2 regions of the Streptomyces sp. NPDC059452 genome follow, and region 1 is predicted to be linked to the other one. Evidence: riboswitches for the same ligand, from Rfam matches in the RefSeq annotation. Region 1 holds a riboswitch; the other holds the start of a gene.
The links. Region 1 has a riboswitch for cyclic di-AMP ahead of ACFW9Z_RS22540 (M23 family metallopeptidase). Riboswitches for the same ligand answer to the same signal wherever they lie in the genome.
Positions count from the first base shown of each region.

Region 1 (3,393 bases):
AATGACGGACACCCGCGATGTTTACGCCGTGTTGCGAAGAACTCACCCGGGGCGGGGGCGCAGTGCGCCGGCCGGGCCGGTCCGGGCGGCGCAGCCGGTGGGCGCCCGCGGCCCGTTCCGCATGCTGGGCGGTGAGCGCCCTGGCCCGTTCCGCGTCGCCGCGCGCGACCGCGTCCACGATGGCGCCGTGCTCGGCCCAGGAGTCGGCCGGGCGGGCCGGCTGCTCGACCGCGTACATCCAGGCGACCTTGTGTCTGAGCTGGGTGAGCAGCGCGATGAGGCCGGGGCTGCCGGAGGCCTGGGCGAGGGTCTCGTGGAACCAGCCGCCCAGCGACCGCAGATCCTCCCCCTCCCCCCTGCGCGCCCGCTCCTGGCCCAGTCTGACCAGCCCGCGCAACACCTTGAGGTGGGCCTCCGTACGGCGCTGGGCGGCCCGCGCGGCGGCCAGCGGCTCCAGGAGCATCCGGACCTCCAGCAGGTCGGCCGCCTCCCGCTCGGTGGGTTCGGCGACACAGGCCCCGGCGTGCCTGCGGGTGGTGACGAAGCCTTCGGACTCCAGGGTGCGCAGCGCCTCGCGCACCGGGACGCGGGAGACCCCGTACCGCCGTGCCAGCAGCTCCTCGGTGAGGCGGCCGCCGCGCTCGTAGACACCGGAGACGATGTCGTCACGGATTGCCGTGCATACCGAATGCGCGGGAATGCGCATGTCCGAACCTCCGCCTTAATCCCCGCGAAACGCGGCCGGCCGACGCCTGTTCCGTGACTCTATTGCAATCTGCCGCAATTTCCGATGGCGGGCCGGAATCCATGGATATCTTCCGGCCAGGGACCGGGGGCGGAGAGACCGGCGGCGGGGCTTTTCGGGTGCGTTGCCGAAGGCCCCGGCGGGAAGCCGGGGCCTTCGGACGAGCAGGACGTACGGGCAGGTCCTGCGGGCAGGTCGTACGGGGCCGGGTCAGACGCGTACGCCGTGCGAGCGCAGGTAGGCGACCGGGTCCATGTCCGAGCCGTACTCCGGGGTGGTCCGGGCCTCGAAGTGGAGGTGGGGGCCGGTGGAGTTGCCGGTGGAGCCGGAGAGGCCGATCTGCTGGCCGGAGGCGACGCTCTGGCCGACGGAGACGCCGATCGAGGAGAGGTGGCCGTACTGGGTGTACGTGCCGTCGGCCATCCGCAGCACGACGTTGTTGCCGTACGCGCCGCCCCAGCCGGCCTCGACGACCGTACCGGCGCCGACCGCGACGACGGAGCTGCCGGAGGCGGCGCGGAAGTCCACGCCGGAGTGGCTGCCGGAGGACCAGAGCGCGCCGCCCGACTTGTAGCCGGTGGTGACGTACGAACCGGCGACCGGGAGGTGGAAGGCGTTGAGCCGGGCGCGTTCGGCGGCGCGGGCGGCCCGGGCCTTCTCCTCGCGGACCTCCTGGGCGCGGGCCTCGGCCTTGCGCTGGGCCTCCGCCTTCGCCCTGGCCTCCGCCTTCGCCCTGGCCTTCGCGGCCTTGACCTTGGCCGCCGCTGCCGCCTCGGCCTCCGCCTTCGCGACGGCCTCGGCGCGCTGCTTCTGCGCCCGGGCCTGGGCCTGGATCTGCTCGGCGATCGTGGCGTCGAGGGCGATGGTCCGGGTGAGTCCGGTCTCGGCTGCCTCGGGGGACCCGGAGTCCGCCGCGGCGGCCGGGGAGGCCAGGGAGCCGATGACTCCGGTGGTGGCCAGGGCCGCGATGCCGGTGGCCCGGGCGCCGCGGCACTTCAGGCGGCTCGGGGCACGGTGCTTCCCGGTGGCACGGGTGAACGCCATGGAGGGGCTGATCCTTTCCTTCCTTCTCGCCTACCGGGTTAGCTGACGGGTTCGGAGCAGGAAGGTCTCCTACGGATGTCCGCGCCGGGTCACGGCACGGGGATCCGATTCACCCCAGGGACTGCGTGTGGGTCCCCGGCTCCCCAGGCTCGCGCCTGACGGGGACTCGGCGATGGCTGCCCGGGGCCGCGGATGCGGCGTACGGGTGACGGACAGCCGGGCCGACGCTAGGCGGGCCGCCTTCCCAGCACCAAACGGACAGGGGGATTTGTCGCGCATCCCACAGGGCGTAGAGGGAGTTACCCCCCTGAGAGCAGGTAAATGGCACTAAGTGGACAAAAGGGAGGACCCCGGCGGACTGCTGTCCACCGGGGTCCCTTTCGTCCTGATGTGCCGACGGTGCGTCAGCCGCTGACGACGGTCACCTCTCCGATGCCGAGCGCCTTCACCGGCTCCTCGATCCGGGAGGCGTCCCCGACGAGGACCGTGACCAGCCGGTCCACCGGGAAGGCGCTGACCACGGCCGCGGTCGCCTCCACGGTGCCCGTCTCGGCGAGGCGGGCGTACAGCTGGGCCTGGTAGTCGTCGGGCAGGTGCTGCTCGACCTGGTCGGCCAGGGTGCTCGCGACCGAGGCGGCCGTCTCGAACTTCAGCGGGGCGACGCCCACCAGGTTCTGCACGGCCGTCTCGCGCTCGGCGTCGGTCAGCCCCTCGGCCGCCAGCGTCCGCAGGACCTTCCAGAGGTCCTCCAGCGCCGGGCCGGTGGACTCGGTGTCCACCGAACCGCTGATGGCGAGCATCGCCGCGCCGCCCGATTCGGGGCCGGACGAGCGCAGGACCTGGGCGAAGGCCCGTACGCCGTAGGTGTAGCCCTTCTCCTCGCGCAGCACCCGGTCCAGCCGGGAGGTGAGGGTGCCGCCCAGGCAGTACGTGCCGAGCACCTGGGCGGGCCAGACGCGCTCGTGCCGGTCGGCGCCGATGCGGCCGATCAGCAGCTGGGTCTGGACCGCGCCGGGGCGGTCCACGATGACCACACGGCCGGTGTCGTCGGCGGTGATCGGCGGGACCGGGCGGGCCTGGCCCGGGTTGCCCGACCAGTCGCCGAGGGTGTCGGCGAGCAGGGCGTCCAGGTCGATGCCCGTGAGGTCGCCGACGATCACGGCCGTCGCGGTGGCCGGGCGGATGTGGGCGTCGAAGAAGGCGCGCACGGCGGCGGCGTCGATCCGCCGCACCGTCTCCTCGGTGCCCAGGCGCGGGCGGGACATCCGGGCGGTGGCCGGAAAGAGCTCCTTGGAGAGCTGCTTGGCGGCGCGCCGGGACGGGTTGGCCTGCTCGTGCGGGATCTCGTCGAGGCGGTTGCCGACGAGCCGCTCGATCTCGCTCTCGGAGAAGGCCGGGGCGCGCAGGGCCTCGGCGACCAGTCCGAGTGCCTTGGCCAGCCGGGAGGCCGGGACCTCCAGGGAGACCCGGACGCCGGGGTGGTCGGCGTGCGCGTCCAGGGTGGCGCCGCACCGCTCCAGCTCGGCGGCGAACTCCTCGGCGCTGTGCTTGTCGGTGCCCTCGGAGAGCGCCCGCGACATGATCGTGGCCACACCGTCCAGGCC
Region 1 is NZ_JBHYVE010000017.1:89,328-92,720, forward strand. Features, by position in the region: gene ACFW9Z_RS22535 (GntR family transcriptional regulator) at 1-706, opposite strand, end outside; gene ACFW9Z_RS22540 (M23 family metallopeptidase) at 956-1,789, opposite strand; cyclic di-AMP (ydaO/yuaA leader) riboswitch at 1,803-1,971, opposite strand; gene ACFW9Z_RS22545 (M16 family metallopeptidase) at 2,194-3,393, opposite strand, start outside.

Region 2 (3,393 bases), on a different contig from region 1:
GGCGCCTTCGAGGGCGCCGAGGCCGACGGCTGGATGTACCGGCGGGCAGGCAGTCCCGGCCGCGCCATGCAGGCGCTGCGGGTCCGTGTCCCGTACGGCGCCCAGGGCGATCTGGTCCGGGTGCACCCCGGTGAGGAGTGGCTGTACGTCCTCGGCGGGCGGCTGCGGGTCGCGCTGGGGGAGACCGTGCACGATCTGGACCCGGGCGACAGCGCCCACTTCGACTCGCTCACCCCGCACCGGATCGCGGCCCTGGACCGGAGCGGGGCGGAGCTGCTCTTCGTCCACTCCCTGCTCCAGAGCCCGGCGGCCGAGCTCTGCCTCGGCAACGCCCTCCATACGCGCTGACCCCTCCACCCGCGCTGACCCCTTCGCCCCATCGGCCGCGAGGCCGTCAGAGAGGACCGTCATGTCCGATTCCGAACACTATGACCCGCTGAGTCCGCGTCACCCCAAGGCCGCGAAGGACTCACAGGAACGCCGGATGCCGCGCGGTCTCGTGATCCGGCTCTTCGCCTACCTGGTGGTCGGCCACGTGATCGCGGCCTTCCTCTATCTGCTCTTCGTGGTGGCGGGCGCGGAGTGACCGCCCGGCCGATCCCTCAGCCCTGGTCGAGCAGTCGCAGGCGCAGCAGCTCCCGCGTCTCGGGGGAGACGTTCAGCCCCTGCGTCAGATAGCGGTCCGTCGTGCCCCAGGTCTCGTCGATGGCCGCGAACGCCGCCGCGAGGTACTCGGGCTGCGCGCCGAAGAGCGGGTTGAGGAGCTCCAGCACCTCGGGGGACATCCCGATCTCGGACATGTCCGTGCGCTTCACCTTGTACCGGCGGTGCGGATCGTTGGACTTGAGGTAGTCCGCCTCGATCGCCTCGCGCTCGACGCCGACCGCGAGCAGCGAGACCGCGATCGACAGCCCCGCCCGGTCCTTGCCCGCCGCGCAGTGCATCAGGGCGGGCACGCTGTCCTCCGCCAGGGCGTGCAGGACGCGGCTGTGCTCGGCGGTGCGGTCCACGATGGTCGACCGGTACATACGGATCATGCGCTCGGCGCCCTTGCCGTCCGCCAGGACCGAGCGGAGCTGCTCGATGTTCCCGTCGCGCACCAGCCGCCAGAACTCGGCGCCGTCGGCCGGGTCGGAGAGCGGAATGCTGACATTGCGGACACCGGCCAGCTCGATGTCGAACCCGTCGAGCCGGTGGTCGGCGGAGTTGCGGAAGTCGAAGACGGTGTGCAGCCCGAGCCCGCCGAGGAAGAGCGCGTCCTCGGCGGTGGCGTGCGCCAGGTGGCCGCTGCGGTAGAGCCGGCCGAAGGCGGTGCGCCGCCCGTCCCCGGTGGGCAGGCCGCCCACATCGCGGAAGTTGCGGACTCCGGTCAGTGCGGTCTCGGTCGGCGGGACCTGTGGCACCTGCTGCGTCACGGTAGCTCCTGGAATGTCTGGAATCGGCGCTGCTCTCCGGCGAGGGCGCTCCCGTGACGATACGACATCGATTCGTCAGGAAATCATCGGTCCACTGACGGGGTGTCAGGAGTGGCGCCGACGGCATGTCCGTATTGGTGCATTTCGCAGAACATGCCCCGCTAATGGGGGAGATGGGATTTCGTGGGTGAGCGGGATCATATCCGTGACGGACCGTGGCGGATGGGGCCCGGCGGTTTCCCGGTCTCCGTACGGAAAGCCAAGATCCGTAATCCACGGAGTGTGACGGGAAATCCGGAGCGGAATTGAATCGATGATTCCGGTAGGCAACCGACGGCTTGTTCCCGTCGTCCTCACTCGTTTACGGTCACCGTCAATCCGGACGGACCGCCTAATCCTGCCGCCGCCCGGAATTCGCACCCACCCACTCACGTGTGGCAGGAGCGGGGGAACCAGGTAAGCCGCCGGCCCGGAGAGATCCGGACCGGCTCGGGGTGAAGCCGCCGTCCGGCGGCCGGGCATCTCCAGCCCGAACCCGACAGCTCACCTCGCAGGCGCCGGAGAGGAACTTCCCCATGCCCGCAAAGGGTAAGCACCGTCGTACCAAGTCCGGCCCGATCCACCGCGGCGTCGTCGCCGCGGGCACCGGCGGCGCCGTACTCGCCCTCCCGCTGATCGGCGCCACCGGCGCGCACGCCGCGGAGAAGGCGGCCCCCGCCGTCAAGCCCGCGGCCGCCACGGCCGCCGCCGAGCAGAGCGCACCGCAGGCCGCGCCCGCCAAGGCGAAGACCGCCCCGAAGACGTACGCCGTCGTCTCCGGCGACTACCTGTCGAAGATCGCGGCCGAGCACCAGGTCAAGGGCGGCTGGCAGAAGCTGTACCAGGACAACCGCTCCACCGTCGGCGAGAACCCCAGCCTGATCTTCCCGGGCATGAAGCTCACCCTCGGCGCCAAGGCGTCCGGCTCCGCCGCTCCTTCGGAGGCCGACAAGGCCGCCCCGGCTCCCCGGGCCGCTGCCCCGAAGGCCGCGCCGAAGAAGGCCCAGCCGGCCACCCAGGCCGCGCCGAAGCAGGCCCCGAAGGCTGCTCCGAAGGCCGCTGCTCCGAAGGCGGACGTTCTCTCGGCCGACGAGTCGGACGCCGCCGCGCAGACCGGAACCTCCACGCAGACCGGCTCCTCCGAGTCCACCGGCTCCGGCTGGACCGCCCCGCTGGACAACGCCCAAGTCACCACCCAGTACCGCGCCTCCGGCGCCAGCTGGTCCAGCGGCTACCACACCGGCTCCGACTTCCGGGCCGCCTCCGGCACCCCGATCCGCGCCATCGGCCCGGGCACCGTGGTCTCGGCCGGCTGGAGCGGTTCGTACGGCAACGAGGTCGTCATCAAGCACGAGGACGGCATGTACTCCCAGTACGCCCACCAGTCCTCGCTGAGCGTCTCCGCCGGGCAGACCGTCACCGGCGGCCAGCAGATCGGCCTCTCCGGCTCCACCGGCAACTCCACCGGCCCGCACCTCCACTTCGAGGTCCGCACCGGCCCGGGCTACGGCTCCGACGTCGACCCGGTCGCCTACCTGCGGCAGCACGGCGTCTCCCTCTGACCCGGGGGCAGCCGTTCCGGACGGCGTGAAGTGATCGAGACGGCATGAAGTGATCGAGGGGCGGTGCGCGGCGGCGCACCGCCCCTCCACTTATTCCGCCTTTACCCAAATCTGACCGGGTGGTCTATCTCACCACCCGTCAACCCCGTATTACGGTCGCGTAGGTCACATTGAACGGTGCAGGATATGGCCTTGTGGCAGACGATTCGAGAACCCAGCAGCAGAACATCATCGGGTCGTACGCGGCGATCGGGGACAGTTTCACGGAGGGCGTCGGAGATCCCGGCCCCGACGGCACCTTCGTCGGCTGGGCGGACCGCTTCGCGGTTCTCCTCGCCGACCGGCTCCCGGCCCCCGACGCGGCGACCGACCCGGAC
Region 2 is NZ_JBHYVE010000039.1:45,778-49,170, reverse strand. Features, by position in the region: gene ACFW9Z_RS33090 (helix-turn-helix domain-containing protein) at 1-348, shown strand, start outside; gene ACFW9Z_RS33085 (DUF6126 family protein) at 410-586, shown strand; gene ACFW9Z_RS33080 (tyrosine-protein phosphatase) at 603-1,415, opposite strand; cyclic di-AMP (ydaO/yuaA leader) riboswitch at 1,827-1,987, shown strand; gene ACFW9Z_RS33075 (peptidoglycan DD-metalloendopeptidase family protein) at 1,991-3,016, shown strand; gene ACFW9Z_RS33070 (SGNH/GDSL hydrolase family protein) at 3,211-3,393, shown strand, end outside.
Region 2: it holds a riboswitch for cyclic di-AMP, as region 1 does, so the genes downstream of both, ACFW9Z_RS33075 (peptidoglycan DD-metalloendopeptidase family protein) here and ACFW9Z_RS22540 (M23 family metallopeptidase) in region 1, are expected to answer to the same signal.